DNA from 2 places in the Klebsiella sp. PK01 genome. Region 1 is predicted to be linked to the other one. Evidence: predicted binding sites of a transcription regulator. Region 1 holds the regulator's gene; the other holds the start of a gene.

Evidence for each region. The regulator PhoB, encoded in region 1, activates phosphate uptake and scavenging genes when phosphate is short. The targets are predictions, from matches to a motif close to CTGTCATAAAACTGNCNNAT.
Region 2: pstS (phosphate ABC transporter substrate-binding protein PstS) is a predicted target of PhoB. The motif match lies at 9,118-9,137, and genes of this name have one in related genera.

Annotation. Positions count from the first base shown of each region.
Region 1 covers NZ_JBYEZM010000004.1:133,587-149,733, forward strand. Annotated here, with positions in the region: gene phoA (alkaline phosphatase) at 6-1,421, shown strand; gene AC22LX_RS13865 (PsiF family protein) at 1,513-1,824, shown strand; gene proC (pyrroline-5-carboxylate reductase) at 1,874-2,683, opposite strand; gene AC22LX_RS13875 (YaiI/YqxD family protein) at 2,799-3,257, shown strand; gene AC22LX_RS13880 (DUF2076 domain-containing protein) at 3,254-3,961, opposite strand; gene aroL (shikimate kinase AroL) at 4,296-4,820, shown strand; gene AC22LX_RS13890 (YaiA family protein) at 4,892-5,083, shown strand; gene AC22LX_RS13895 (AroM family protein) at 5,335-6,012, shown strand; gene ppnP (pyrimidine/purine nucleoside phosphorylase) at 6,100-6,384, shown strand; gene rdgC (recombination-associated protein RdgC) at 6,439-7,350, opposite strand; gene mak (fructokinase) at 7,442-8,347, shown strand; gene sbcC (exonuclease subunit SbcC) at 8,399-11,533, opposite strand; gene sbcD (exonuclease subunit SbcD) at 11,530-12,732, opposite strand; gene phoB (phosphate response regulator transcription factor PhoB) at 12,952-13,641, shown strand; gene phoR (phosphate regulon sensor histidine kinase PhoR) at 13,663-14,958, shown strand; gene brnQ (branched-chain amino acid transporter carrier protein BrnQ) at 15,371-16,147, shown strand, end outside.
Region 2 covers NZ_JBYEZM010000005.1:25,093-41,239, forward strand. Annotated here, with positions in the region: gene atpD (F0F1 ATP synthase subunit beta) at 1-704, shown strand, start outside; gene AC22LX_RS16405 (F0F1 ATP synthase subunit epsilon) at 725-1,144, shown strand; gene AC22LX_RS16410 (TerD family protein) at 1,223-2,470, opposite strand; gene AC22LX_RS16415 (DKNYY domain-containing protein) at 3,058-4,608, opposite strand; gene glmU (bifunctional UDP-N-acetylglucosamine diphosphorylase/glucosamine-1-phosphate N-acetyltransferase GlmU) at 4,865-6,235, shown strand; gene glmS (glutamine--fructose-6-phosphate transaminase (isomerizing)) at 6,421-8,250, shown strand; gene AC22LX_RS16430 (hypothetical protein) at 8,419-8,997, shown strand; gene pstS (phosphate ABC transporter substrate-binding protein PstS) at 9,224-10,264, shown strand; gene pstC (phosphate ABC transporter permease PstC) at 10,390-11,349, shown strand; gene pstA (phosphate ABC transporter permease PstA) at 11,349-12,239, shown strand; gene pstB (phosphate ABC transporter ATP-binding protein PstB) at 12,286-13,059, shown strand; gene phoU (phosphate signaling complex protein PhoU) at 13,109-13,834, shown strand; gene AC22LX_RS16460 (carbohydrate porin) at 14,310-15,944, shown strand; gene AC22LX_RS16465 (alpha/beta hydrolase-fold protein) at 15,987-16,147, shown strand, end outside.

The DNA.
Region 1 (16,147 bases):
ACAAAGTGAAATTATCTGCCCTCTTTATTGCCCTGTTACCGCTGCTGGCTCCCCCGGTTATTCATGCACAAACAACTTCTTCGCCGGTGCTGGAAAATCGCGCGGCCCAGGGCGATATCACGACCCCAGGCGGCGCGCGCCGTTTAACGGGCGATCAGACCGAAGCGCTGCGCGCTTCTTTAATCAATAAGCCGGCGAAAAATATTATTTTGCTCATTGGCGATGGCATGGGCGATTCAGAAATTACCGCCGCTCGAAATTATGCCGAAGGCGCCGGCGGTTTCTTTAAAGGTATTGATGCCCTGCCGCTGACGGGCCAGTACACTCATTATTCTCTGGATAAAAAAACCGGCAAACCGGATTACGTGACGGATTCCGCCGCTTCGGCAACCGCGTGGACCACCGGCGTGAAAAGCTATAACGGCGCGCTGGGCGTTGATATCCACGAAAAAGATCATCAGACCATCCTTGAGCTGGCGAAAGCCGCGGGTCTTGCCACCGGCAATGTCTCGACGGCTGAGCTGCAGGATGCGACGCCGGCGGCGCAGGTGGCCCATGTGACCTCGCGTAAATGCTATGGTCCCAGCGTGACCAGCGAAAAATGCGCCAGCAACGCGCTGGAAAAAGGCGGCAAGGGCTCTATCACCGAACAACTGCTGAATGCCCGTCCGGATGTCTCTTTAGGCGGCGGGGCGAAGACCTTTGCTGAAACGGCGACCGCAGGGGAGTGGCAGGGGAAAACCCTGCATGAGCAGGCGGTCGCTCGCGGCTATCAGATTGTGACCGACGCCGCTTCTCTCGCCGCTATCAGCGAAGCAAATCAGGGTAAACCGTTGCTCGGTCTGTTCTCCGACGGCAATATGCCGGTGCGGTGGGAAGGCCCGAAAGCCTCTTATCACGGCAATATCGACAAACCGCCGGTAACCTGTACCCCAAACCCGAAACGCGATGCTTCCGTACCGACGCTGGCGCAGATGACCGAAAAAGCGATTGATCTCCTGAGCCGCAACGAGAAAGGTTTCTTCCTGCAGGTTGAGGGGGCGTCTATCGATAAACAGGACCACGCGGCAAACCCTTGCGGCCAGATTGGCGAAACCGTCGACCTCGATGAAGCGGTACAGAAAGCGCTGGAATTTGCCAAAAAAGAGGGTAATACCCTGGTGATCGTCACCGCCGATCACGCCCACTCCAGCCAGATTATCCCGGCCGACACGAAAGCGCCGGGCCTGACCCAGGCGCTGACGACCAAAGATGGGGCGGTAATGGTGATGAGCTATGGCAACTCTGAAGAAGAGTCGATGGAACACACCGGCACCCAACTGCGTATTGCCGCCTACGGCCCGCATGCGGGCAACGTCGTGGGTCTTACCGACCAGACCGATCTGTTTTACACCATGAAAGACGCGCTGGGTCTGAAATAACCCGCGGCCGGTAACGAATTTACGTTACCGGCTGGTTTTTTTGCTGATAGCGACCAGACTTACAGAGATCCACTAACAGAGGGATGGTGTGATGAAAATAACATTTCTGGTAACCCTACTTTTTGGTTTGGTCTTTGTTGCCGCGGTAAGTGCCGCAGATAAAACGTTAACGCCTCAGCAGCAGAAAATGAGCGTATGTAATACCGAAGCGGCGTCAAAGTCGCTGAAGGGGGATGAACGTAAAGCCTTTATGAGCAATTGCCTGAAGAAAGATGCGCCAGCGGCCGGCAAGACGCTGACGCCTCAACAGCAGAAGATGAGCGCTTGTAGCAAAGAAGCGTCGTCGAAATCGCTGAAGGGTGACGATCGTAATAAGTTTATGAGTACCTGCCTGAAGAAATAAGATGACGGGTGGGGCGGTGGCGCCTCACCCGTAGTCTCTTTGAGGATTATCAGGAACGGCTCAGTTGCTCTGATTTTTCCATACACTTCGCCATTGCTTCGATAACGGCTGAACGGAAACCTTTTTCTTCCAGTACGCGAACCGCTTCAATGGTGGTGCCGCCCGGCGAGCAGACCATATCTTTCAGCGCGCCCGGATGTTCGCCGCTTTCCAGTACCATCTTCGCTGACCCCATGACCGCCTGCGCGGCGAATTTGTAGGCCTGCGCGCGCGGCATACCGCCGAGAACGGCGGCATCGGCCATGGCTTCGATAAACATAAAGACGTAAGCCGGCGCGGAACCGCTGACGCCAACCACCGGGTGAATCATCGGTTCGGCGATGGTTTCCGCCAGGCCGAAGCAGCGGAAAATGGTTAATACCTCGGCGATCTCTTCCGCGCTGACCAGCGCGTTTGGCGTCACGGAGGTCATCCCGGCGTTCACCAGCGACGGCGTGTTCGGCATGGCGCGAATAATTTTGCGATCGTGGCCCAGCGCGCGCGCCAGCTGATCCAGCGTGACGCCTGCGGCTATCGAGACCACCAGCGAATCTTTGTTCAGACTGGAAGCGATATCGCTTAATACCTTGGTCATGATCCCCGGCTTCACCGCGCCGAAGACGATATCGGCGACCTGAGCGACTTCCTGCGCGCTTTCCGCCGCATTAATACCGTACTGGTCATGCAGGGCGGCAACTTTGTCCGGCGATGGGGTATAGACCCAGATTTGCGCCGGTTGCACTTGTCCGCTGGCGATCAGGCCGCCGAGAATGGCTTTACCCATGTTACCGCAGCCGATAAAGCCAATTTTCTTATCCATTACCTTTCCCCTCTGCATTTTTCGTTACGATCCCACTAGCTTATCATCCTGGCGCTTTTCTGGGGGAGAAAAGCAGGCGACAATGTCGCAACCTTTGCCGACGACAGGAGCCGAAATGGCGATTTGGGTAGATGCGGACGCGTGTCCGAATGTCATTAAAGAAATTTTGTTCCGCGCCGCCGAACGCACGCAGACGCCGCTGACGCTGGTCGCCAACCAGTCGCTGCGGGTTCCACCGTCGCGCTACGTCCGCGCGCTAAGGGTGGCGCAGGGTTTTGATGTTGCCGATAACGAGATTGTCCGTCTCTGTGAACCGGGCGATTTGGTGATCACCGCTGACATCCCGCTGGCGGCGGAAGTGCTGGCGAAAGGAGGGGCGGCGCTGAATCCGCGCGGCGAGCGCTACAGTGAGGCGACCATTCGCGAGCGCCTGACGATGCGTGATTTTATGGAGACGATGCGGGCCAGCGGCGTACAGACCGGCGGCCCGGATAGTTTATCGCAGCGCGATCGGCAGTTATTCGCCGCCGAGCTGGAGAAGTGGCTGCTTGCGGTTAAACGTCAGCAGGATTAAACCCAGCTGTCGTCATCGCTACCGAAATCATCGTCATTGCCGAAGCCGGCGTCGAAATCGGAGTCAAGGGTGTTGTTGTCCGCCAGGAAAGGATCGTCCTGCTGGCGGAACGGATCCTCGGGGGCGTTATTATCCAGCGCCGGGCTGACGTCTTGTTGCTGCTGCGGCTGCTGTTCATCGATGATGTTCACAATCTCCTGCGGGTGTGAACCACTAAACATATTGGTCAGCATATTGCCCAACACTACGCCGCCTGCCACCCCGGCCGCGGTTTGTAGCGCGCCCGCCATAAAGCCGCCGCCGCTGCGGCCTGCCGCCTGCGGGGCATAGTTTTGCTGCGGCGCATACTGCGGTTGCGCGTTATTGGCCTGCGGGCGGCCATATTGCTCGGCCCCAGGAATCGGATCGGAGCCGCGGGACTGGCCGCCGCCGAACAGGCCCGACAGGAACCCGCCGCTGCTCGGTTTTGCCGCCTGCAGCTGGCTAACCTGAGCCTCCAGCGCCTGAATGCGGTCGTTAAGTTGTTTGATAGCCGCTTCCTGAATCAGGATAGTTTGCGCCATATAGTACGGGGCCGCCGGCTGCTGGGTTACGTGCTGGGCAATCCGCTCCTCGGCGCTGGCGTCGCGCGATGCGCTGTGCGTCTCGGCCTCTTTTAAACGGGAAAACAGGCCATCAATAAGGCGTTGTTCTTCAGATTGCATGATACATTCCTCTGTCACACGGGTCATTTACCGTCAGAGTGCGACGGTCGGGCGGTGTTGTAAATATGTTGCAGCGTAAAGCTGTGCAGAAATGTGTTACCGTTTACGGCAAAGAATGGATAAAAAATAATCCTTCGCCTTTAAGTAAAGCTGGCATAACACTAAATGCAATGATAAGTTTACATGCGGAATCCATTCAAACTCTGTGGTAAATAGGGTTCCCTAAAAAATGTAACGATTATTTTACGGTTATCGTGGCAGGCATTTGCAGGTATCATGGCGTACTTTTCGCCTTTATTTCTCCGCGACACGCGGAACCAGGGGGTCTTCGGTAATGACACAACCAATTTTTCTCATCGGGCCGCGAGGCTGCGGTAAAACGACGATCGGCCATGCCCTGGCGCGCGCGCTGCATTTCCAGTTTTCCGATACCGATCATCGTTTGCAGGCGCATGAGAAACGCACGGTAGCGGAAATCGTGCAGAAAGAGGGCTGGGAACGCTTTCGTGAACTGGAGACGCTGTCGCTGAAGGCCGTTACGCTGCCGGATACGGTTATTGCGACCGGCGGAGGAATTATTCTCGCTGAACGCAATCGTCTGTTTATGCGTGAAAACGGCATCGTGATTTATCTGCAGGCTTCTGTTAACGCCTTAATTGAGCGTCTGGAAGCATACCCGCAGGCGGAACAGCGTCCAACGCTGACCGGTAAGCCCGTCCGCGAGGAAGTCGGCGAAGTGTTGGCGCAGCGGGAAGCCCTGTACCGCGAAACCGCCCATCATACCGTAGACGCCACCGCGACGCCGGACGCGGTGGTTGAACAGATTATGACCATGCTGTGCGATGTGACGGTAAGTTAGGATTTTACCTGGGTCAGGGGGGAAAGCGGAGCCTATACTTAATTGTTCTGACAGCCGAAAAAGGAAGAACAATGCCAAACAGACCCCCTTATCCGAGACAAGCACGCGTTGTCGCCGTCGAAAAAGGCGCCGCGGGTCAGACGGTCACCTGGTATCAGCTGCGTGCGGATTACCCTACACCCGATTCGCTGATCAGCGAACATCCCTCCGAGCAGGAAGCGTTAGACGCTAAACGGCGCTACGAAGATCCCGAAAAAACATAATCCCCCGGCCCGGTTTGTGCCATGAAGATGGCAATACCGGGCCCAGCTCACATTTTTAATTCATCAATGGTACTAATGAATACCTAACACACGGATTTTTCAGGAGCGACTCTGAAGCTTCTGGAATCTTTACATTCCGCAGCGCCGCTGAGCTGCTACGCTTCTCGACGGTTGATTTTTACTCACCAGGGGGGCGGATGTCGTGTGTGAAAAGCCTGTATTGAAGCAGTGGTAGTGAAAAGGTACATGATATGAGTGCAACGATGGCAATTTTGACCATTGGCGTGGCGCCGGTGGCGGAAGTTTTGCCGCTGTTAACCGAACATATCAGGGAAGAGCAGATCACCCATATTAGCCTGTTAGGTAAAATGACGCGTGAAGACGTTATGGAAGATTATGCCGTGGAATCCGGTGACCAGGGGCTGCTGACCTTACTCAATGACAACCAACTGGTGGAAGTCTCCCGCCAAAAGGTGGAGCGCGATCTGCGCTGCGTTATCGAGATGCTGGATCGGCAGGAATATGATGTCATTCTTCTTCTCAGTTCCGAACAGTTGAGCGGCCTTGCGACGCACAACGCTATCCTTCTTGAGCCTGAACGGATTATTCCGCCGCTGGTGGCATCGATCGTCGATGGCCATCAGGTGGGTGTGATTGTACCCGTTGAAGAAGTCCTGCCCCTGCAGCGGCAAAAGTGGCTCACTTTAGAAAATACGCCTTACTATGCGCTGGCGAACCCGATGGGCGGCAGCGACAGCGATCTGCTGGATGCAGGAAGAGGTTTAGTCGAACAGGGGGCGGATGTACTGGTGCTCGACTGTCTTGGCTATCATCAGCATCACCGCGACGTATTACAAAAGGCGCTGGATGTCCCGGTATTATTGTCAAATGTGCTGGTTTCGCGACTGGCGGCAGAACTATTAGTTTAACCTGACGTTATCGATTAATTTTGCGTGACAGGGGCAAGGAGCGCCCCCTATATTGAAGCTTCAACCAACGATGATAAGGTCTTGTTTATGCTTCAAAGCAATGAGTATTTTTCAGGGAAAGTGAAATCTATCGGCTTCACCAGCAGCAGTACCGGCCGCGCCAGCGTTGGGGTGATGGCAGAGGGTGAATACGCCTTTGGCACCGCCCAGCCGGAAGAGATGACCGTGGTCAGCGGCGCGTTGAACGTGCTGTTACCGGGGGAAACGGAATGGAAGGTGTACGCGGCAGGTGAAGTGTTTAACGTGCCGGGTAATAGCGAATTCCACCTGCAGGTGGCAGAACCGACTTCCTACCTGTGCCGTTATCTGTAATTTAAGCGCCTTCCTGCCGCGTCCACTTTCCGGGCCCGGCAGGAAGGTGATGCCTTAGCGCTGAGCTTCGCCGCCGAGGCCTTCTACCAGGTTTTGGATCAATGCCGCCAGCTCGCCGGTCATTAAGATAAAGTCGGCGTCAAAACGCTGCGCAAAATCTTCGCGGTCAATATCTTCATTCTGGTCACGTAATTCGTCGCAGAACTTCAGACGTTTGATCGATGCGTCGTCGCAGATCATAAACTGGATACGCTGCTGCCAGTCGAGCGCCAGTTTGGTGACCACTTTACCCGCTTCGATATGTACGGCGATCTCATCGCTCACCAGATCCTGTTTCTTCGCGCGGATCACGCCGCCATCTTCCAGCATCGCTTTCAATTCAGCTTCGTCAAGCAGCTGGAAGCCCTGAGCCACGCTACCGGAGCGCACCCATTCGGTCAGCGTCAGCTCGATCGGATTTTCCAGCGTCAGCGGCACCACCGGCAGCGAGCCCAGCGTTTTACGCAGCAGCGCCAGCGTATCTTCCGCTTTCTTCGCGCTGGCGCAGTCCACCATGATCAGGCCATTGACGGTATCGATCCACATCATCGTCTGGCTGAAGCGGCTAAAGGCGCGCGGCAGCAGCGAGTGCAGCACTTCATCTTTCAGCGAATCTTTTTCCGTTTTCTTCAGCTTGCGGCCCTGATCGGCTTCGAGCTTGAGGATCTTCGCTTCCAGCGCCTGTTTGATCACCGGCGACGGCAGGATCTTTTCTTCTTTACGGGCGCAGATAACGATCTGGCCGTTTGCCGTATGCGTCAGCGCGTCGCTGTGCGATCCCATCGGCGATACCCAACCGGTTTTCGCCATATCCTGGCTGCCACAAGGGGTAAATGTCAGCTCGGCCAGCTGTTTTTCCATCTCTTCGGCGCGCAATTCGATATCGCGGCTCAGACGGTAAACCATTAAATTTTTGAACCACAGCATGATAATTTCCACGGCTTTGTCGTTAAATCAGGCGGGCATGATAGCGAATTGTCGCTATGCTTGCATTGTTAATCGGGGTGAGGAGCAGACTGTGCGTATTGGTATTGATTTAGGTGGAACAAAAACAGAAGTCATCGCCCTGAGTGAGCAGGGCCAGCAGTTATTTCGCCACCGCTTGCCAACCCCGCGGGAGGATTATCGCCAGACCATCGAGACCATTGCCTCGCTGGTGGAGATGGCCGAGCAGGCGACCGGGCAGCGCGGCACCGTCGGTATGGGCATCCCCGGCTCGATTTCGCCATATAGTGGGGTGGTGAAAAACGCCAACTCGACCTGGCTGAACGGCCAGCCCTTCGATAAAGACCTCAGCCTGCGCCTCAATCGTGAGGTCCGGCTTGCCAACGATGCTAACTGCCTGGCGGTTTCGGAAGCGGTCGATGGCGCGGCCGCGGGGGCGCAAACCGTGTTTGCGGTCATTATCGGTACCGGCTGCGGCGCGGGAGTGGCGTTGAACGGGCGCGCGCATATCGGCGGCAATGGTACAGCCGGCGAATGGGGACACAACCCGCTGCCGTGGATGGATGAAGATGAGCTGCGCTATCGTCAGCAAGTGCCTTGTTATTGCGGCAAGCAGGGGTGTATTGAAACCTTTATTTCCGGCACCGGTTTCGCCACCGACTTTCAGCGGCTAAGCGGAAAACCGTTAACCGGCAGCGAGATTATGCGCCTGGTGGGGGAAGGTGACGAAAAGGCCGAACTGGCGCTGCGCCGCTACGAGCAGCGGCTGGCGAAATCGCTGGCGCACGTGGTGAATATCCTCGATCCGGATGTCATTGTGTTAGGCGGCGGGATGAGCAACGTCGAACGTCTGTATCAAACGGTTCCGGGGCTGATGAAACAGTGGGTATTCGGCGGAGAATGCGAGACGCCGATTCGCCAGGCGATGCATGGCGATTCCAGCGGCGTACGCGGCGCGGCATGGCTGTGGCCGCTATAATCTCATTCCCTCTCCCCCCTGTGGGGAGAGGGTTAGGGTGAGGAGAAGACTTCACTCCACCGCAAACGCTTTCTCCAACCGGCTGTATCCCAGACCGTTTATCTTTTTCACTTTAATCTGCACCGGGATGCGTTCTTTCATCGCCTCGACGTGGCTAATCACGCCAATAACTTTGCCGCTGGCGTTAAGCGCGTCGAGCGCATCCAGCGCGGTATCCAGCGTTTCGCTATCCAGGGTGCCGAATCCTTCATCAAGGAAGAGCGAATCAATTCGCGTCTTATGGCTCACCAGGTCAGATAGCGCCAGCGCCAGCGCGAGGCTCACAAGGAAGCTTTCGCCGCCGGAAAGCGTGCGGGTATCGCGCACCGCGTCGGCCTGCCAGGTGTCCACCACTTCCAGCTCCAGCGCCTCGCTGGCTTTGCGTTGCAGCAAGTAGCGACCATGCAGGCGGTTGAGCTGCTGGTTAGCCAGCCACACCAGATTATCCAGCGTCAGCCCCTGGGCGAATTTACGGAACTTATCGCCCTCTTTTGAACCAATGAGCGCATTCAGCCAGGCCCAGTCTTCGACCTGCTGCGCTGCTTGTTCCATCTGCTGGCGTAATGATTGCTGGCGCTGTTGGTTATCGCTGTTTTGCTTCAACTGCTGGCGGATCTCACCCTGACGGGCGCTGTTTTCCCGCAACTGGCGCGCCAGTTGCTCCAGCCTATTCTCTCGCTGCTCCAGCGGCTGGTTGATATCAATATCGCCGGGCGGCTGTTGCTGATGGCGTTCAAGCGACGCCTGCGCCCGCAGGGCCAGCGTTTGGTTCTGCTGAACTTCTTTTTCCAGCGTCTGCTTGAGTTGTTCCAGCCGCTGGCGGCTAGCCTCGTCAAGCAAAGCGGCAAGAAAGGCCGTTTGGTCGGCAAACGGGCTGGCGGCCAGCGCGGCGGTAAACTGCTTTTCGCTTTCCTTCACCTGCGCCTGCTGCTGGCTTTCCTGCTGGCCCAGCGTTTGCCACTGGCTCTGTAGCGCCAGGCAATCATCATGCACCTGCCGCCAGCCCTCCAGCGGCGCGGGAACGACGGTTTCCGTTGACTCGGGCAGCGTCTCAAGCAGCGGCGTTAGCTGCTGGCGTTGCTCCTGCAGCGCGGCGGCTTCATTTTGTTTCGCCTGCCAGCTGTGGGTCTCGGCTTCGCGCTGGGCCAGCCAGTCGTTAGCCTCCGCGGCAGGCGGAAGCGCCAGGGAATAAACCTCCAGTTCCGCCTGCAGCGCGCGACGGCGCTGTTCGAGATCCTGCTGTAACTGCTGGAGCTGCTGCTGGCTCTCCTGCTGTTGCGCCTGCCAGGCCAGTCGTTGTTGATGCTGATACAGCTGCTGTTCATGCTGCTGTTGGCTATCAAGCCAGCCGGCAATATCATCCTGCGGCGTTAGCGCGATCGCTAATTCCGCGAGGGTGGCTTGCCATTGAGAGGTGAGCGCTTGCTCCTGCTGCAGAAGCGATGTTTTCTCGTCAGCGTCTTTTTGCTGTTGTTTAAGCAACGCTTCAAGCTGGCCGCGCAGCTGCGCGCCTTCTTCCGCCAGCTGTCGCACTTCCCGATCCAGCGCGTCGCGGCGGGTTTGGTTGATGCCGGGCACCAGCGCCTGGTATTCCGCCACCGCCGGATGATGTTCGGAACCGCACAGTGGACAAGGCGCGCCTGGCTGCAGGCGGGCGCGCTCGGCTTCCAGCCCGGCGATACGCGCTTCCAGTTCGCAGATGGCTTTTACATCGCTGAGCTGTTGATTTTTTTCCTTCCACGCCTGGCGGCGCTGTTGTAGCGCGGCTTCAAGCTTCTCTTTTTCCTGCTGTGAGGCGTTTTCCGCGCTCTGTAGCTGCTGCAGACGCAGGAACAGCGGCTGCAGCTGGCGATGGAGGGTTGAGAGCTGCTGGCGCAGCGGGCGGGCGGCGGCATGCTGTGCCAGCTCGCGGCTGACCTGCTGCGCGTCGAGGGTTAGCGCGGTGGCCGGCAATTCGCCGAGCTTACGGCTGGCATCCTGCAGGCGCTGCTGTAGCGTCAACTCTTGCTGAGCGTCGCGGTTAAGCTGCTGGAAGGTGGCTTTCCAGCCTGCCAGCGCCGTACTCCACTGCAGGAATCGCTCGTGCGCTTTAAGCCACTCATGCAACGATTGCTGGCTGGATTCTAGTTGAGCCAGACGTTGTTGGGCTGCCAGGCGGATCCCGGCGCGACGGCGCAGGCTGTCCTGTAAGCGAGTATTTACTTCCTCAACCTGACGGCGGGTTTGCGCCAGCGCGGTACTGTGTTCCTGCAGCCGCGACCATAATGGTCGCAGTTGCTCTGCCGGCTGCGCGGTTTGTAGCGCCGCCAGCTGCGGCGCGGCGGCTTCCTGCGCCAGTAACGCCTGCTGTAAAGCGGCCTGCGCCTGGGTGGCTTCCGCGTTTAGCTCCTGACGGCGGCGTAGCCACTGTAGGGCATTTTGCTGGCGGGTCTGTTCGGCAAGCTGCTGCTGTTCTTCAGCAGTAAGTACTTGCAAACTTTGCTGTAACGCCTGCTGCTGCTCATCATTTAACAGTACGACGCCGGAGGCCTGCGCCTGCAGCTTTTCCAGCTCAATGCGGGCGAGTTTATGTTTTTCAAAGACCTGCGCGGAAATTTGCCCGTAAATTTCAGTCCCGGTCAGCTCTTCCAGCAGCTCGGCGCGCTCTTTCGGTTTGGCATTGAGGAAAGCGGCGAATTGTCCCTGCGAAAGCAGCATTGAACGGGTAAAGCGCCCATAGTCGAGGCCGGTAATTGATGCCGTCAGCTCCAGTTTGTCTTTGACCTTGTCGGCAAGAATTTTACCGTCGTCGCAGCGCGCCAGCTCAACGCGCGGCGCCTGTAGATTGCCATCCGGCTGGTTGCGGGCGCGGTTCTGGCTCCAGAAGGCGCGATAGGCGGTGCCCCGGACCTCAAATTCAACTTCCGCCAGGCACTCGGCGGTGTCGCGGGTCATCAGATCGTTTTGCGATTGCGATACGCTGCTCAGGCGCGGCGTTTCGTGGTACAGCGCGAGACAGATGGCATCTAACAGGGTGGTTTTCCCGGCGCCGGTCGGCCCGGTAATCGCGAATAACCCATTGCTGGCGAATGGTTCAGCGGTAAAGTCGATTTTCCATTCGCCTTTCAGCGAGTTAAGGTTTTTCAGACGTAGGCTCAGGATTCTCACAGGTGTTCCTCACCGTTCAGGCTATGCAGCGTTTCCGTAAACAGTTGCTCCAGCCGCAGTTGCTGTGGAGCATCAAGAGTTTCCAGCGCCAGGCGGCGGGCAAACACCTCTTCCACCTGCAGTTCGCTCAGCGTTTCTCGCTGAACGCCGGCCAGAATGCGTTCACGCTGGGCGCGACTGCGGCGCACCAGCAGCACTTCCACCGGCAGCGATTCGGTCTGCTGCTGAATTTTTCTTTGGATATCGTGCAGATATTCATCGCTGGTGATTTCGATATCCAGCCAGACCGGCGGCTGCTGCGCGCTATCCTGCCACTGCTGAAGCTGTTCGGTGATGCTGGCGAAATCGCCTTTCAGTACCGCCAGCGGCTGGGTGATCGGCACCGGCAGCGGCGTCACCTCGCTGAGCTTGCCCTCCCTGAATGAGACCAGATTAACGCTTTTGTTTTTTCCGGTTTCATCAAAACTCAGCGGCAGCGGCGAACCGCTGTAGCGAATATGCTCGCAGCCGCCAACCAACTGGGCGCGATGAATATGGCCGAGCGCGATGTAATCGGCGGGCGGAAAGCGGTTGGCCGGGAAGGCGTCGAGGGTACCGATATAGATTTCACGGACCGCGTCGCTTTTGCTGGCGCCGACGGTGGTGAGGTGGCCGCTGGCAATAATCGGTAGTGCCCGTTCGCCGCGCAGATCGCAGGCCTGCTGATATTGCTGCTGATAGTAGTCGCTGATGGCGGTGAGCAACTGCTGCTGTTTTTCGCCGCTGGAGTGGCCAGCCTGGCTGACCACCAGTTCGCGCGGGCGCAAAAACGGCACCGGGCAGAAGACCGCGCCGGGCGCGCCGTCGCGCCGCGGCAAGATAAAGGGCGCGTGGCCGGCGTTGGCGACCACGGTGGTTTTCAGGAAGGCGAGTATTTCGCGCGACTCGTTTAACGTCGCCACCGAATCGTGGTTGCCCGCCAGCACCACCAACTGGCAGCCGGTTTGCTGCAGCTGAACGACAAAACGGTTATACAGTTCGCGGGCGTAGCTCGGCGGAGAGCCGGTATCAAAAATATCGCCGGCGACGATAATGGCATCCACCTCGTATTCCTGCGCGCGTTCCAGCAGCCAGTCGAGAAAGGCGGCGTGTTCGTCCGCGCGGCTTTTGCTGTAGAAGTTCTGGCCGAGGTGCCAGTCGGAGGTATGAAGGATGCGCATAAAAATTCCGTTGCGATAAAAGCCAGGCGGCCATTATAACGTTGATCCTGCCGCCCGTATTCCTTTTGCCCTATTACGGCGAGACAGGATGCGTTAAGTGCGTGTCATCATTCAAAATCCGCATTCATCAGACGGTCATTTTTTCATAAATCTGTCACAAATCTGACGCATAATGGCCGCGCACTTCTATACTGATGGCTAAAAAACACAGGGTAAATAATGGCGAGAAGAATTCTGGTCGTTGAAGATGAAGCTCCAATCCGCGAAATGGTCTGCTTTGTTCTGGAGCAAAACGGCTTTCAGCCCGTTGAGGCGGAAGATTTTGACAGTGCGGTGAATCAACTCAATGAACCCTGGCCCGATTTGATTCTCCTCGACTGGATGTTGCCGGGCGGATCGGGGCTACAGTTTATTAAACAGCTTAAGCGCGAAGCGATGACCCGCGATATTCCGGTGGTGATGCTGACGGCGCGCGGCGAAGAAGAAGATCGCGTTCGCGGTCTGGAAACCGGCGCGGATGATTATATTACCAAGCCGTTTTCGCCGAAGGAGCTGGTGGCGCGAATTAAGGCGGTGATGCGGCGTATTTCGCCAATGGCGGTTGAAGAGGTGATTGAGATGCAGGGGCTGAGCCTGGATCCTTCCTCGCATCGCGTCATGACCGGTGAAAATCCGCTGGATATGGGGCCGACCGAGTTTAAATTATTACACTTCTTTATGACCCACCCGGAACGCGTATACAGCCGTGAACAGCTGCTGAATCACGTTTGGGGAACCAACGTTTACGTTGAAGACCGGACGGTGGATGTGCATATTCGCCGCCTGCGCAAAGCGCTGGAACATAGCGGCCATGACCGAATGGTACAGACGGTTCGCGGCACGGGATATCGTTTCTCCGCCCGTTTCTGAATTTTGACAGGAGTGTGACCCGTGCTGGAACGGCTGTCATGGAAAAGGCTGGCGCTTGAGCTTTTCTTATGTTGTATCCCGGCCCTGATCCTCGGGGCGTTTTTCGGTCATCTGCCGTGGTTTTTACTGGCGGCGGTGACCGGGTTGCTTATTTGGCATTTCTGGAATTTGTTACGTCTGTCATGGTGGTTGTGGGTCGATCGCAGTATGACGCCGCCGCCGGGAAGCGGCAGTTGGGAACCGCTGCTGTATGGTCTGCATCAAATGCAGATGCGTAATAAAAAACGTCGCCGCGAGCTGGGAAGCCTTATCAAGCGCTTTCGCAGCGGGGCGGAATCCTTACCCGATGCGGTGGTGCTGACCACCGAAGAGGGCGCCATCTTCTGGTGTAATGGCCTGGCGCAACAAATCCTTAATCTACGCTGGCCGGACGATAGCGGGCAGAATATCCTCAACCTGCTGCGCTACCCAGAGTTTGCTAACTATCTGAAAAACCGTGATTTCACCAAGCCCCTTAATCTGGTGCTCAATAACGCCCGTCATCTGGAAATTCGCGTGATGCCTTATAGCGATAAACAGTGGTTGATGGTGGCGCGCGATGTCACGCAAATGCACCAGTTGGAAGGCGCGCGGCGTAACTTTTTCGCCAACGTCAGCCACGAGCTGCGCACGCCGCTCACCGTACTGCAGGGTTATCTCGAGATGATGCAGGAGCAGGTGCTGGAAGGGCCGACGCGGGAAAAAGCCCTGCATACCATGCGTGAGCAAACGCAGCGGATGGAAGGGTTGGTGAAGCAGTTGCTGACGCTCTCGCGTATTGAAGCCGCGCCGGTGCTGGCGATGAACGATAAAATCGACGTCCCGATGATGCTGCGGGTGGTTGAGCGCGAGGCGCAAACGCTAAGCCAGGGTAAGCATCAGTTGCACTTTAGCGTCGACGAAACGCTCCAGGTGATGGGTAACGAAGAGCAGTTGCGCAGCGCGATTTCCAATCTGGTGTACAACGCCGTAAACCATACGCCAGCGGGAACCGAGATCCGCGTCGTCTGGCAGCGGGCGCCGCACGGCGCGCTGTTTAGCGTTGAGGATAACGGCCCGGGCATTGCGCCTGAGCATCTACCCCGGCTAACCGAGCGGTTCTACCGCGTCGACAAGGCGCGCTCCCGGCAAACCGGCGGCAGCGGTTTAGGGCTGGCTATCGTGAAACACGCGGTCAGCCATCACGAAAGCCGCCTGGAAATCGAAAGTACGGTCGGGAAGGGAACGCGCTTTAGCTTCCTGCTGCCGGAACGTTTAATTGCCAAAAATGTCGCCTGACGCGGCGTTTGTCAGCTTTCCTTGCCAATGACCAGCTTCGGCTGGTCATTTTCATTTGCAGTCAACTTTACGTTGCGTATTAAACGAACGCCTGGTTATTTATTGTTCGCATGATTAGCCACGCGTTTTGCGTCGTTATGGTCAATTAATCCAGGTTCAAAATCATAGTTAGCATAATCATCTGGTTTTACGATCCCACCTTGCTTTAAAACGTTATAAGCGTTTAAATTGCCCCCTATGCAGTCCCGGTAAGACTGCTTTTGCGTGGTAATTCAAAAAACAATTCTTTTCCACGCCGCTTCGAGAGCATATCTCGCTGAGTTTACAGGCAATGGCCGCTGTATCATCCCGAAAGGAAGGCACGGTATTTTTCCGTTTTTACAACACCACATCCACAGGCAGTAATGAATTTATGACCCATCAGTTAAAATCTCGCGACATCATCGCGCTGGGCTTTATGACCTTCGCGCTGTTCGTTGGCGCAGGCAACATTATCTTCCCTCCGATGGTTGGCTTACAGGCCGGCGAACACGTCTGGACCGCAGCCATTGGCTTCCTGATTACCGCCGTGGGTTTGCCGGTGCTAACGGTAGTCGCGCTGGCGAAAGTCGGCGGCGGCGTTGAGCGTCTGAGCTCGCCAATCGGCAAAGTTGCGGGCATTCTGCTGGCCGTGGTGTGCTACCTGGCGGTTGGGCCGCTGTTCGCGACCCCGCGTACCGCCACCGTTTCATTTGAAGTGGGGATTGCTCCGCTGACCGGCGACGGCGCGCTGCCGCTGCTTATCTATAGCGTTATCTATTTCGCGCTGGTGATTCTGGTTTCCCTCTATCCGGGCAAACTGCTGGATACCGTCGGCAATTTCCTGGCGCCGCTGAAAATTATCGCCCTGGTCGTGCTCGCGGTGGCCGCGGTTATCTGGCCGGCTGGCCCGATTAGCGACGCGATGGAAGCCTATCGTACCGCGCCGTTCTCTAATGGTTTCGTCAATGGCTATCTGACCATGGACACGCTGGGGGCGATGGTCTTCGGTATCGTTATCGTCAATGCCGCGCGTTCCCGCGGCGTTAGCGAAGCCCGATTGCTGACTCGCTACACCGTCTGGGCTGGTCTGATGGCCGGCGTGGGCCTGACGCTGCTGTACCTGGCGCTGTTCCGCCTGGGTTCCGATAGCGCGACGCTGGTCGATCAG
Region 2 (16,147 bases), on a different contig from region 1:
TGGCTGAGAAATTCCGTGACGAAGGTCGTGACGTTCTGCTGTTCGTCGATAACATCTATCGTTACACCCTGGCCGGTACTGAAGTATCTGCACTGCTGGGCCGTATGCCTTCAGCGGTAGGTTATCAGCCGACTCTGGCGGAAGAGATGGGCGTTCTGCAGGAACGTATCACCTCCACCAAAACCGGTTCTATCACCTCCGTTCAGGCGGTATACGTACCTGCGGATGACTTGACTGACCCGTCCCCAGCAACCACCTTTGCGCACCTTGACGCAACCGTGGTACTGAGCCGTCAGATCGCGTCTCTGGGTATCTACCCGGCCGTTGACCCGCTGGATTCCACCAGCCGTCAGCTGGATCCGCTGGTTGTTGGTCAGGAACACTACGACACCGCGCGTGGCGTACAGTCCCTGCTGCAGCGTTATCAGGAACTGAAAGACATCATCGCCATCCTGGGTATGGATGAACTGTCTGAAGAAGATAAACTGGTGGTAGCTCGCGCTCGTAAGATCCAGCGCTTCCTGTCCCAGCCGTTCTTCGTAGCAGAAGTATTTACCGGTTCTCCGGGTAAATACGTTTCGCTGAAAGACACCATCCGTGGCTTTAAAGGCATCATGGAAGGCGAATACGATCACCTGCCGGAGCAGGCGTTCTACATGGTCGGTTCCATCGAAGAAGCCGTGGAAAAAGCCAAAAAACTTTAACGCCTTAATCGGAGGGTGATATGGCAATGACTTACCACCTGGATGTCGTCAGCGCAGAGAAACAAATGTTCTCTGGCCTAGTCGAGAAAATCCAGGTAACGGGTAGCGAAGGTGAACTGGGTATTTTCCCGGGTCACGCGCCGCTGCTCACCGCCATTAAGCCTGGTATGATTCGCATCGTTAAACAGTTCGGTCACGAAGAGTTTATCTATCTGTCCGGCGGCATTCTTGAAGTGCAACCGGGCAACGTGATCGTTCTGGCCGATACGGCAATTCGCGGTCAGGACCTCGACGAAGCACGAGCCCTGGAAGCGAAACGTAAAGCGGAAGAGCACATCAAGAGCTCTCACGGCGACGTGGATTACGCTCAGGCGTCCGCGGAACTGGCCAAAGCGATCGCTAAACTGCGCGTTATCGAATTGACCAAAAAAGCGATGTAACACCGGCTTGAAAGCTAAAAGCCAGTCTGGCAACAGACTGGCTTTTTTTATGCTTAATGACCTACCCTGAGTTTAGAATCAGATGTATTGTTTACTTCCGCTACGGTTGTTAGGTCTGCCTTTAAAGACGGCAGGGCCATTCATCGTGAGTTCCAGGCTGTTGTCTTGTCGGCGGGTTAACCAAGGAGTGGATTCACTCATCGGTTTAGATGTCACACCTGATGGATATAATTCGATAGTATCCTGATCTATTTCAATCAGGCCAATAACGTAGGTATAAATACAGCTACTGAAGAAACCTTTCTTTTTCGTGAAATCAAAAGAGCATTCTACAATCTTGTCACCATACTCCATGCGCATTTTCGGTTTTAATGACGCTACGGCTACCACACCGTTACTGACGGCGGAATAGACACTACATACCAGCGCAATTTTCCCACCCGCCAGTCGGGATATTTCAGGGTTAATTTCTACCTTTTCAACGCCAGGCGCAGAAAGACTTGCGCTAACGACGTCGCCCGTATGGTAAACCCAGGGTTTTTTATTAAACGCACCTGATTTATCCGGCGCCTGAATGAGGGACATATTACCGTCAGGCCACAGAATTCCTACTCGTAAATCCAGGTCATCATTATCGCGACCATCGCCGTTATCTACCCATGTGGCGCTAATCGTAATTTTTGGGGGCGCATCGCTTCCCTTTATAAGCGAAACGCGGTGTTTATCTTCTGGTTTTTTGAGCGAAACTACCGCATTGTTTATATTAGGTTTTTGTAAGCCAGCAGTTGCAGGCGCCGGTTCACTTTCTACCTCGACACCATACATATTACAAAGCCCGACCAGGCCTGAGGAAAATCCCTGCCACACGGATCGGGCTTTAAATTGACCGTTATGCACATATAATTCCAGCACGATAATCCCAGTCTCCTGATTAAATGAACCGGGAGCTAGTTCCAGTATTTGTTCGCCCGCTTTTATTTGTGCCTGCAGATCGTTAACAGTAGAAAACCCCGCAGCGCTTCCGTCTTGAGTCAATGTGATGGCTATTTTCGTGATGCCAGCTGGTAGCTTTGATAAATCAAAATGAATGCTATGGGACATCACATTATTTTGTAGTTCAGGTTGTATAAACATAGCACAACCAGAGCTATGCTTTTGAGCGTTAAAAAACACCATGCCGTTATCATCTTCCGTCTTTCCTGATGCAGTCAGTAAAAAAGCGGTAAGGTTGATATCCAGCCCATTGCCAGTCCGATGGGAAACGGTGACCAATCCAGTTGGCGCGTTTAAAGACGAGTTTTCGCCAGGTGTGAGGTATTTATGCATGGTTAATTGTTCTTAATTATTGTGGCATAATTTTTTGAGTCTACACTTTTTATTTTCTCTTGGCTTTTGATTTTATTATTGAGCTAGGTTATATATTTTCTGGATTTATTTAATTAGCTATTATTTTTAATAAGTGGGTTCGGCTAATTAAATATCAGAATTAAATATAGAGAGACCTTCAGGTTCCTGTTCGTAGCATAAAAAGTGCGAGGCCCTCCTTCTTTGTTATTGATTAGTTAAATGATGAGGCGTAGACTCTGTTTTGTGATGTGTATCACAAAAAAACATAACCCGCACCTGCAATCTGGAAATCATCATGAAACTGTTCCACAAAATCATCGCCAAATTTAGCGCCCTGAGCTTCTAATCGCTGCGCTACCACCCTGTTTTCACACACTATCGCTCATTCAAACGCCAACATATGTGATGTGAATCCGCGGACAAGAGGTCGCATGAGGGGGGATGCTGGTCACTTAAGGCGATCGGCATTTTTGTCAGGGTATGGTTCGTCACTGCGGTGAGTGCCCTGGGAGAATTTGTCCCCTCAATTCCCTTCTTCATTTCAGTAGAACAAAGGCCTGGTCATTTCAACAATCACCTTTGTTATCGTCGATGAACTGCTTTGTTTTTTTATCCTGAACTTTGGCTAATTCACCCTTAACTATAAAGTAACGGTATTCCTTATCGCTTAGAACGAATGTTCCTGGGGTTGTGTTTTTATCTTTATCCCAATGTAATCTTTTCTTGTTTTTTTCACCACATTTAAACAATGTCTTACGATTATCGATGCTTTGATTCGCTTCATCATAAATCACCCCATGGCTATCAATAAATTTTGAATAATCATAACTCATTAGAAAATCCGAAAAAACGACGGGGCCACGTCTATCATATTTATCTCTTCTATTATGATTTTCGAGATTATATAAAGTGTTGTTGATAATGAGGTACGCGCTTCCGCTATATTTTGCTTTAACAAGAAAGTAAATCTTGTCCTGTGGAGTGATGTCTATTTTATATATATCTTCATGATGGTGTTTGTTTATTTGTACCCATATATTATTTTTTGTACGAATAACAGTGTAACCATCATTCTTCATCGTATTATAAATACTATTATCAGGAAGGTAGCATTCCAGATGGGGAAAGCCAGGAACCGGGCACACAGGTGTTACGAGCGCCGGTGGGATACCCGCTAGCGTTTCAATAGCCTTTCCATAGTAAAAAAGGTGCTGGTTATCTGTGGATAAACCCCGACCACTTGGCAGCGCATAGAGATTGGCAGATATGTCGTTACGAGGCGTTAAAATTAAATTACCTTGTTGATTTTCTATTTTATAAATTTGCTTTCCGGTGCTAATTAATGATTCATTGATCAGATTGACTTCACCGGTAACTGGCACATCCAGAGGTTTTTCTAAGTAATAAATATTGTTCTTATCCCATGCCAGATTACATCCGAGAGAGTATATGTCATGCTCTTTCATTTCGTATGCTTTGAATGATTGAGGGTCGGCGTTTTTTATTTTTGTTCCTTTATAATAAACGTTCTTGTCATCTATGATGTAATTTATCCTACTATACCCACAGTTGTGATTTGGTTCTTTTATTATATTTATACGATTGACGTTAATATTGAGTGAATAATAGTGTTTTTTTTCACGTTCAATTTCCGGAAGGATATTTAAGTCAGGTGTCATGCAGATAACGCCAGCACAACCAGAGTGCCGATTATATGTCCTGCTATTGTAATTAGTATACCAGGCTTTGTTGTTTTTTAATACATAAGGGCTATCTGGTATTGGTTTGTAATTGCTGCCGCATGACATTTTTTCAACTTTGCCATCGTCGTGCCAATATTCCGTGCATGAATGAAATTTCGCATAGCATGCTGAAGTATTAATAAATAACAATAAAGTAAGGATAATTCCGAATTTTAATTTATGCATTGTATTACGCTTCCTGTGCGGATTAACGAGCAGCCTGTTCCTGGCTAACGGCATAGTGAAATAAAAATGAGCTAGCTCAGCGTAAACCAAAATGCCCATAGAGACTATTGAAATGAAACCATCACTGCTTCGCTGGCTAAACAGACTCGCCCATCCATTTGCATAAATGATAAAATGCATATTAATCATAAGATGGTATCCATTTACTCATGCTTTATTTATGTATAAAAAAAACAGCAAAAGCAGTGAGATAGGCGACTATCTCTCTCCCTGTCATCGTTTTTCAGCGTTAAACTGATTTGCGATGGTGAAAAATAGCGCCCTAAAATGGTGTATAGCATTGAGCCTGGACGTTTTCTCCGCGTCTCGTTTCATGATGAAAAATATGTAGCAATTTCAACGTGAAAGGCTTTTACTTTTCGTTCTAACAGCTGTCAGGATGCGTATGTCAAACAGTGCGATGAGCGTGGTTATCCTTGCCGCAGGCAAAGGGACCCGCATGTATTCCGATCTTCCTAAGGTGCTGCATACTCTGGCCGGGAAGCCAATGGTTCAGCACGTCATTGATGCGGCTAAAGATTTAGGCGCTGCCGCGGTACACCTGGTGTACGGCCACGGCGGCGATCTGCTGCGTCAAACGCTGCATGAAGATAACCTCAACTGGGTGCTGCAAGCAGAGCAGCTCGGTACCGGCCATGCGATGCAGCAGGCGGCGCCGTTCTTCAATGATGATGAAGATATCTTGATGCTCTATGGCGATGTGCCGCTGATTTCGGTTGAAACGCTACAGCGCCTGCGCGCCGCAAAACCGCAGGGCGGCATTGGCCTGTTAACGGTGAAGCTGGATGATCCAACCGGTTATGGGCGCATCACGCGTGAAAATGGCCAGGTAACAGGCATCGTTGAGCATAAAGACGCCAGCGAAGCACAGCGCCAGATTCAGGAGATCAATACCGGGATTCTGGTTGCTAACGGCGCGGACCTGAAACGCTGGTTGGCGAAGCTCACTAACAATAACGCCCAGGGCGAATACTACATCACCGATATTATCGCGATGGCTCATCAGGAAGGTCATGAGATCGTTGCGGTGCATCCACAGCGTCTGAGCGAAGTTGAAGGGGTGAACAACCGTCTGCAACTTTCGCGTCTGGAACGAGTATATCAGTCAGAGCAGGCAGAAAAACTGCTGCTGGCGGGCGTGATGCTGCGCGATCCGGCGCGTTTCGATCTGCGCGGCGTGCTGAAACACGGGCGCGATGTCGAAATTGATACTAACGTTATTCTGCAAGGTCATGTTGTGCTGGGCGATCGCGTGAAGATCGGCGCCGGCTGCGTCATCAAAGACAGCGTCATCGGTGATGACTGCGAAATCAGCCCGTATAGCGTGGTTGAAGATGCGCAACTGCAGGCTGCCTGCACCATCGGCCCGTTTGCGCGTCTGCGTCCGGGGGCTGAACTGCTGGAAGGCGCTCACGTTGGCAACTTTGTCGAAATGAAGAAAGCCCGTCTGGGCAAAGGTTCGAAGGCAGGACACCTCTCCTACCTCGGCGACGCTGAAATTGGCGACAACGTTAATATCGGCGCAGGTACCATCACCTGTAACTATGATGGCGCAAATAAGCATAAAACGATCATCGGCGATGACGTGTTTGTCGGTTCTGATACGCAACTGGTCGCGCCGGTCAGCGTCGGTAACGGCGTGACGATTGCCGCGGGCACCACCGTCACGCGTAATATTGCTGACAACGAACTAGTGCTAAGTCGCGTGCCGCAGGTCCACAAACAGGGCTGGCAGCGTCCGGTAAAGAAAAAGTAGTTTTTAGATTGTCGCCGGGTGAGAGTTCGCCCGGCGAACCAGGATGAGAGGATCAATATAGGTCCCCATCCGCAGGCAGTACCATAAAAATAACCCCACTCTCTACAAGGCTCGGGGCGCCCGTAAAGGGCAAATACAGGTCAGCGACAACGCATGGCATATCGCCATTATCAGGAAATTTAACTATGTGTGGAATTGTTGGCGCAGTCGCGCAGCGTGATATTGCTGAAATCCTTCTCGAAGGTTTACGTCGTCTGGAATACCGTGGCTATGACTCTGCTGGTCTGGCTGTGGTCGATAACGAAGGTCATATGACCCGCGTTCGTCGTCTCGGTAAAGTTCAGATGCTGGCTCAGGCGGTAGAAGAGCAACCGTTACACGGCGGTACCGGGATTGCCCATACCCGCTGGGCGACGCACGGCGAGCCGTCTGAGAGCAATGCGCATCCGCATGTTTCTGAACATATTGCGGTGGTCCATAACGGGATCATCGAGAACCATGAGCCGCTGCGCGCCCTGCTGCAGTCTCGCGGCTATGTCTTCGTCTCCGAAACCGATACCGAAGTTATCGCGCATCTGGTGCACTGGGAGCTGGAACAGGGCGGCACCTTGCGTGAGGCCGTACTGCGCGCAATCCCGCAGCTGCGCGGCGCCTATGGTACGGTGATCATGGATACCCGCGATCCGGGGACGCTGCTGGCGGCACGCTCCGGTAGCCCGCTGGTCATTGGCCTGGGCATGGGCGAAAACTTTATCGCTTCTGACCAGCTGGCGCTGCTGCCGGTGACCCGCCGCTTTATCTTCCTCGAAGAGGGCGATATTGCCGAAGTTACCCGTCGTACGGTGGTTATTTTCGATAAATCCGGCGCGGAAGTGAATCGCCAGGAGATCGAATCTAATCTGCAGTATGACGCCGGTGATAAGGGGATTTATCGCCACTATATGCAGAAAGAGATTTACGAACAGCCGAACGCGATTAAGAACACCCTGACCGGGCGTATCAGCCATGGCGAGGTCGATCTCAGCGAACTGGGGCCGAATGCCAACGCGCTGCTGTCGCAGGTTGAGCATATCCAGATTGTTGCCTGCGGAACCTCGTATAACTCCGGGATGGTCTCCCGTTACTGGTTCGAAGCGTTAGCCGGTGTGCCGTGCGATGTCGAGATTGCTTCCGAATTCCGCTACCGCAAATCCGCGGTGCGCCGCAACAGCCTGATGATCACCCTATCCCAGTCCGGTGAGACGGCGGATACCCTGGCGGCGCTGCGCCTCTCTAAAGAGCTTGGCTATCTGGGTTCGTTGGCCATCTGCAACGTTCCGGGCTCCTCGCTGGTGCGCGAGTCCGATCTGGCGTTGATGACCAAAGCCGGTACCGAAATCGGCGTGGCATCGACCAAGGCCTTTACCACTCAGCTGACCGTGCTGTTGATGCTGGTGGCGAAACTGGCGCGTCTCAAGGGCCAGGATGCGGCTATCGAGCAGGATATCGTGCATGGCCTGCAGGCGCTGCCGAACCGTATCGAGCAGATGCTGTCGCAGGATAAGCGCATCGAACAGCTGGCGGAACGTTTCTCCGATAAGCAGCACGCGCTGTTCCTTGGCCGCGGCGATCAGTACCCGATCGCGCTGGAAGGGGCGCTGAAGCTGAAAGAGATCTCCTATATTCATGCTGAAGCTTATGCGGCGGGCGAGCTGAAACATGGCCCGCTGGCGCTGATTGATGCCGAAATGCCGGTTATCGTGGTGGCGCCGAACAACGAACTGTTGGAAAAACTGAAATCCAATATTGAAGAAGTTCGCGCCCGCGGCGGTGAACTGTACGTCTTCGCCGATGGAGACGCCGGTTTCAGCGGCAGCGACAACATGCACATCATCGAGATGCCGCATGTCGAAGAGGTGATTGCGCCGATCTTCTACACCGTGCCGCTGCAGCTGCTGGCTTATCACGTTGCGCTGATCAAAGGCACCGACGTTGACCAGCCGCGTAACCTGGCGAAATCGGTGACCGTAGAGTAATCAGGCTGTACGGACCGACACTCTTTTGAGTGACGCTATAATCCGGTATTTCTGCAAAGGGATGCCGGATTTTTTTATCCGCTATCAACGGTTGATAGTGTGTTTGTGGATAGAGTTACGCCATTGCTTATAAAAAACCATTAAATTTTACTCAGTGGCGATTCTAAAATGAAAAACTTATGTGGTAATAATTTCTTAGCGCTTCTCAAGCATGGTGTGGAAATCGATCAACTTATCAAGCGAAGAGATAGAGATGAGATCGCGCAGCATACAACAACAGATATGATGAGCTTGTCTCATGGGCAACGCTTATCACCTTCTCCGCTAGTTCCTGCTTGTATTTATTTGATATTAATTGTTATTTTTTCAGTTAATGCGGCTTTTATATTGCAGAGTCTCCAACTTACTCCGCCCCGTTTTCTGGCTTTCTACTTTCCGCTGCTCTTAGGGGTTATTGTTATAACTAGCGTAGCTGCAGGGTTAGTAGGTCGAGGTCATGCTGTTGGATTACGTATTTTTATGTACCTATATCTCGCCAATTTGTTTGTTTTTTGTATAGTGCTGGCGCTTGCCGTCATCGCAGATGAAGCTATTGCTGCCAATAAGGTCATTCTTTTTATGTGTGAGATAGCCGTACTCTGGTTAGGCCGTAGATTGATGAATGGAACGGCTTTTACCCTGTTTACGCTTTATCGCCGTACGATCAGGCTTGCTATGGTTGCCCAACATCTCAACGTTGCCAGGTGATTTTACGTTATCCATAATCATGTAATAAAAGCAAAATCTTCCTGTCATATGACCAAAAGATAAAAATGTAATTAATTGATATTATTAATTTTATTTTAGGTTTTCTTACTTTCCCCTGGTGTGTCATAAAACTGTCATAATTCGTACATTTTACTGTCACCTGTTTGTCCTATTTTGCTCACCATAGCTTCGAAACAACGGTTTACGAATCCCAGCAGGAGACATTATGAACGTTATGCGTACCACCGTCGCAACAGTTGTCGCCGCGACCTTATCGATGAGCGCTTTCTCTGCTTTCGCAGCAGCAAGCCTGACTGGCGCAGGTGCAACTTTCCCTGCTCCGGTGTATGCCAAATGGGCTGATACCTATCAGAAAGAAACGAGCAATAAAGTTAACTACCAGGGTATTGGTTCCTCTGGCGGCGTTAAACAGATTATTGCCAACACCGTGGATTTCGGTGCTTCTGATGCTCCTCTGGCTGATGACAAACTGGCGCAGGAAGGCCTGTTCCAGTTCCCGACCGTGATCGGCGGCGTGGTGCTGGCGGTTAACCTGCCGGGCGTTAAATCCGGCGAGCTGGTGCTGGATGGTAAAACCCTCGGCGACATCTACCTGGGCAAAATCAAAAAATGGGATGACGAAGCGATCGCTAAACTCAACCCTGGCCTGAAGCTACCGGCTCAGAACATCGCTGTGGTTCGCCGCGCGGATGGTTCCGGTACTTCATTCGTCTTCACCAGCTATCTGGCGAAAGTGAACGAAGAGTGGAAATCTAAAATTGGCGCAGGATCTACCGTAAACTGGCCGACCGGTCTGGGCGGTAAAGGCAACGACGGTATCGCGGCCTTCGTTCAGCGTCTGCCGGGCGCGATCGGCTACGTCGAGTATGCTTACGCTAAGCAGAATAACCTGGCTTACACCAAACTGCTGTCCGCTGACGGCAAGCCGGTCAGCCCGACGGAAGATAACTTCGCTAATGCGGCGAAAGGTATCGACTGGAGCAAGTCCTTCGCTCAGGACCTGACTAACCAGAAAGGTGAAAATGCATGGCCGATCACCTCAACCACTTTCATCCTCGTCCACAAGGCCTCCAATAAGCCGGAGAATACCGCGGAAGTGCTGAAGTTCTTCGACTGGGCATATAAAAACGGCGGCAAAGAAGCGAATGCGCTGGATTACGCCAGCCTGCCGGACAGCGTGGTTGAGCAGGTTCGCGCCGCATGGAAAACCAACGTGAAAGACAGCAGCGGTAAAGCGCTGTACTAATACCCGCGGAATGTCGAGCTGCCGGCTAGCTTCCTGCAGCTCGAATTATTTCGGGTATAGCATTACCTTTGCCCGTAAGCTCAGTAAAATGCTGGCTTTTTGGGCCCGAACTTAAAGAGTAACCTATGGCTGCAAGCAAGCCGGCATTCAACCCTCCGGGGAAAAAGGGTGACATGATCTTCAGCGCGCTGGTAAAACTGGCTGCGCTGATTGTGCTATTGATGCTGGGTGGCATCATCGTTTCCCTCATCATCTCTTCATGGCCAAGTATTCAGAAATTTGGCTTTTCCTTTTTGTGGACCAAAGAGTGGGATGCGCCGAATGAGATCTTCGGTGCGCTGGTACCGATTTACGGGACTCTGGTTACCTCCATTATCGCGTTGTTGATCGCCGTTCCGGTGAGCTTCGGCATCGCGCTGTTCCTGACTGAACTCTCCCCAGCCTGGCTAAAACGCCCGCTGGGTATCGCTATTGAGCTGCTGGCGGCGATCCCAAGTATCGTATACGGCATGTGGGGCCTGTTTATTTTTGCCCCGCTGTTTGCGACTTACTTCCAGGAACCAGTCGGCAACGTCCTGTCGACGATCCCCTTTGTCGGCGCGCTGTTTGCCGGCCCGGCGTTCGGTATCGGCATCCTGGCGGCCGGCGTCATTCTGGCCATCATGATCATTCCTTATATCGCCGCGGTAATGCGTGACGTCTTCGAGCAGACGCCGGTGATGATGAAAGAGTCCGCTTATGGGATCGGCTGCACCACGTGGGAGGTGATTTGGCGCATCGTGCTGCCGTTTACTAAAAACGGGGTGATTGGCGGCGTCATGCTTGGTCTGGGGCGCGCGCTGGGCGAAACCATGGCGGTCACCTTTATCATCGGCAACACCTATCAGCTCGACAGCGCTTCGCTGTATATGCCGGGCAACAGTATTACCTCGGCGCTGGCCAATGAATTCGCGGAAGCGGAAAGCGGCCTGCACGTAGCGGCGCTGATGGAACTGGGCCTGATCCTGTTCGTTATCACCTTTATCGTTCTGGCCGCGTCGAAGTTCATGATTATGCGTCTCGCTAAGAACGAGGGGGCACGCTAATGGCAACGATCGAATTGCAAACCACCGCCGAACTGGCGGAATCCCGTCGCAAGATGCAGGCTAAGCGCCGCCTGAAGAACCGCATCGCCCTGACCCTGTCGATGGCGACCATGGCATTCGGCCTCTTCTGGCTTATCTGGATCCTGATGTCGACCATCACGCGTGGCATCGACGGCATGAGCCTGGCGCTGTTTACCGAAATGACGCCGCCGCCGAATACCGCGGGCGGCGGTCTGGCGAACGCCCTGGCGGGCAGCGGCCTGCTGATCCTGTGGGCGACCGTCTTTGGTACGCCGCTGGGTATCATGGCCGGTATCTATCTGGCGGAATATGGCCGTAAGTCGGTACTGGCGGAAATCATCCGCTTTATCAACGATATTCTGCTTTCCGCGCCGTCTATCGTCGTGGGTCTGTTTGTCTACACCATCGTGGTGGCGCAGATGCAGCATTTCTCCGGCTGGGCGGGCGTTATCGCGCTGGCGCTGCTGCAGGTGCCCATCGTGATTCGTACCACTGAAAACATGCTGAAGCTGGTGCCGGATAGCCTGCGTGAAGCAGCCTATGCGCTGGGGACGCCGAAATGGAAGATGATTTCCGCGATCACCCTTAAGGCGTCGGTATCCGGCATTATGACCGGTATCCTGCTGGCCATTGCCCGTATCGCCGGGGAGACGGCGCCGCTGCTGTTCACCGCGCTCTCCAACCAGTTCTGGAGCACCGATATGATGCAGCCGATCGCCAACCTGCCGGTGACCATTTTTAAATTTGCCATGAGTCCGTTCGCGGAATGGCAGCAACTGGCATGGGCCGGGGTATTGATTATTACCCTGTGCGTCTTGCTGCTGAATATTCTGGCGCGCGTTGTCTTCGCGAAGAAGAAACACGGTTAATTTTTGCGGCGCGGCCTAAGCGGCGCCGAATGAGGAAGAGATTGAGATGAGTATGGTGAACGCGAATCCGGGTAAAATTTCAGTTCGTGACCTGAACTTCTACTACGGCAAATTCCATGCCCTGAAGAACATCAACCTGGATATCGCTAAGAACCAGGTGACGGCGTTTATCGGCCCGTCAGGATGCGGTAAATCCACTCTGCTGCGTACGTTCAACAAGATGTTTGAGCTGTACCCGGAGCAGCGTGCGGAAGGCGAAATTCTGCTGGATGGCGACAATATTCTCACCAATACCCAGGATATCGCGCTGCTGCGCGCGAAGGTGGGGATGGTATTCCAGAAGCCGACGCCGTTTCCGATGTCCATCTACGACAACATCGCCTTCGGCGTGCGCCTGTTTGAGAAGCTGTCGCGAGCCGATATGGACGAGCGCGTGCAGTGGGCGTTGACCAAAGCCGCATTATGGAATGAAACCAAAGATAAACTGCACCAGAGCGGGTATTCTCTCTCCGGTGGTCAGCAGCAGCGTCTGTGTATCGCCCGCGGTATCGCGATTCGCCCGGAAGTGCTGCTGCTCGATGAACCTTGCTCAGCGCTGGACCCGATCTCCACCGGGCGCATCGAGGAACTTATCACCGAGCTGAAGCAGGATTACACCGTCGTTATCGTTACCCACAACATGCAGCAGGCTGCGCGTTGTTCCGACCATACGGCATTTATGTATCTCGGCGAGCTGATTGAATTCAGCAACACGGACGATCTGTTTACCAAGCCCGCTAAGAAGCAAACTGAAGATTATATTACTGGCCGCTACGGTTGATTGCCCTTCTGCTTTCAGGTGCTAACCCGATGGGCAATCAGGAGACATCATGGATAACTTAAATCTTAATAAACATATTTCCGGCCAGTTCAACGCAGAGCTGGAGTACATTCGCACCCAGGTGATGACCATGGGTGGGCTGGTGGAGCAGCAGCTTTCTGATGCGATCACCGCGATGCATAATCAGGACAGCGATCTGGCGAAGCGCGTAATCGACGGCGACAAGCAGGTCAATATGATGGAAGTGGCGATCGACGAGGCCTGCGTGCGCATCATCGCTAAACGTCAGCCGACCGCCAGCGACCTGCGCCTGGTGATGGCGATCATCAAGACTATCGCCGAGCTGGAACGTATTGGCGACGTAGCGGATAAAATCTGCCGCACCGCGCTGGAGAAGTTTTCCCAGCAGCACCAGCCGCTGCTGGTGAGCCTGGAGTCGCTGGGCCGCCATACCGTCCAGATGCTGCATGACGTGCTGGATGCCTTTGCGCGTATGGATCTTGATGAGGCGGTACGCATCTATCGTGAAGATAAGAAAGTCGACCAGGAATATGAAGGCATCGTGCGCCAGCTGATGACCTACATGATGGAAGACTCACGCACCATTCCGAGCGTCCTGACCGCGCTGTTCTGCGCGCGTTCCATCGAGCGTATTGGCGATCGCTGTCAGAATATTTGCGAATATATTTTCTACTTCGTCAAAGGCCAGGATTTCCGTCACGTAGGCGGCGACGAACTGGATAAACTGCTCGCGGGTAAAGATCCGAAAGAGTAAAGATCATGATGGTTGATTCTGGTAAAGGGAATAATCAGAATCAACAATGATTGTCTGCATCGCTGACATATTGCTGCGATTATCGTCACAATTAATACTCTGGCTATTTGAGTTTTAAATTTTATCGCGTAACAATCTTTCCCACTGACCGGGCGTTGCTGCTCAGAAGGTCAAATGGATTGTTACTGCGACAGCAGGCAAAACCTGATATTGCCCCAGGCGGCGATGTCAGGTTTTTTTGTTTTAGACGCTGAACGGTTGGTGATAAGGGTTGTTACCGCAATGAGCGGGCAAAACCTGAAGAGGATTATCTGTTAATGCAGATGGTCTCCTTCAGGTTTTTTTTTGCCACTTATTCGGCAGGGAAATAAAAGCTGCAGTTATGTGGAATGGTATTAATGCAGTTTATTAAAAACATAACGCTATTTATTCATTACGTGTTTCATTTACGCCAATGCTTATATAAGGGATTATTATGATTAGAAGAAATATGATCGCTTCGGCGATGGTTTTGCTGGCGCCGCTTTCTTATTCAACAAATCTTATTGCCGGGCAACTTACGGTTGAACAACGGCTGGAGCTTCTGGAAAAAGCGCTTCAGGACACGCAAAAAGAACTCAAGAAATATCAGGATCTGGAGAAAAAAAGGAACCAGGTCTGGGCCGCCTGGTCGCAATCGGTAAATAGCCAGAAGAGCCAGAGTGCGAAAGCGCCCACGGCGACCCAAGCGGCCGCTAAGCCGGATGCGGTACTGGTCAAAAATGAACAGCCGGCGCAGGGCGGCGAGCCAACCTATAGCGCCATGACGCTGAAAGATTTTAGCAAGTTTGTAAAAGATGAAATCGGCTTTAGCTATAACGGCTATTACCGTTCTGGCTGGGGGACCGCCTCGCACGGTTCGCCAAAATCGTGGGCCATCGGCTCGCTTGGCCGTTTGGGTAACGAGTATTCCGGCTGGTTTGATTTACAGCTTAAACAGCGCGTTTTTCAGGAGGGCGACAAACGTGTGGATGCCATCGTGATGCTCGATGGCAACGTGGGTCAGCAGTATTCTACCGGCTGGTTTGGCGACAATGCCGGCGGCGAAAACTACCTTCAGTTCTCGGATATGTACGTCAACACTAAAGGCTTTCTGCCGTTTGCCCCGGAAGCGGATTTCTGGGTCGGTAAGCACGGCGCGCCGAAAATCGAGATCCAGATGCTGGACTGGAAAACGCAAAGAACCGATGCGGCGGCCGGCGTGGGGCTTGAAAACTGGAAGGTGGGCGCCGGTAAATTTGATATCGCGCTGGTGCGCGAAGACATCGATGACTATGACCGCTCTTTGACTAATAAGCAGCAAATTAATACCAATACCCTGGATGTGCGTTACAAAGATATTCCGCTGTGGGATAAAGCCTCGCTGATGGTGAGCGGGCGCTATGTCGCCGCCAATCAAAGCTCATCAGAGAAATATAAAGAGGGGAATGAAGGTTACTACCAATGGAAAGATACCTGGATGGTGGGGACCTCATTAACGCAGAAATTTGATAACGGCGGCTTTAACGAGTTCTCATTATTACTGGCGAACAACTCTATCGCCAGCAGCTTCTCGCGCTATGCCGGTTCGAGCCCATATACCACCAATAATGGGCGCTATTATGGCGATCATACCAACGGCACCGCCGTGCGCTTAACCTCGCAGGGGGAAACCTATCTGCGCGATGATGTCATTATGGCGAATGCAACCGTCTACTCATTTGGTAATGACGTTTATAGCTATGAAACCGGCGCCCATTCAGATTTTGAATCTATTCGCGCCGTGGTCCGTCCGGCATATATCTGGAATAAATATAATCAGACCGGCGTTGAATTGGGCTACTTCAAACAGCAGAACAAAGATGTGACGGGGAAGAAATATAACGAATCCGGTTATAAGACCACCTTATTCCATACCTTCAAAGTCAATACCAGTATGCTGACCTCGCGCCCGGAAATCCGTTTTTATGCGACTTATATTAAAGCTGAAGATATCGATCTGGATAAGGCTGCTAACAATACCACCGCGGTTTTTGAAGATGGCAAGAACGACCAGTTCGCACTCGGCGCGCAGGCCGAAATTTGGTGGTAAGGCCGCAAGCGCCTGCTAATAAAAACGTAAAAAGGAATCAAAATGAAACGACATGCAATTTACTTCGCCCTGGCGCTGGCTGGCGCCACATTATTTACGGCGCACGCCGCACCGCTGCCGACGATGCCTGATGCCGCTATTCCTGTCAGCCAATATATTACTCAGGTGAATACGGATAACAGCGTGACTTTCCGGTTATTTGC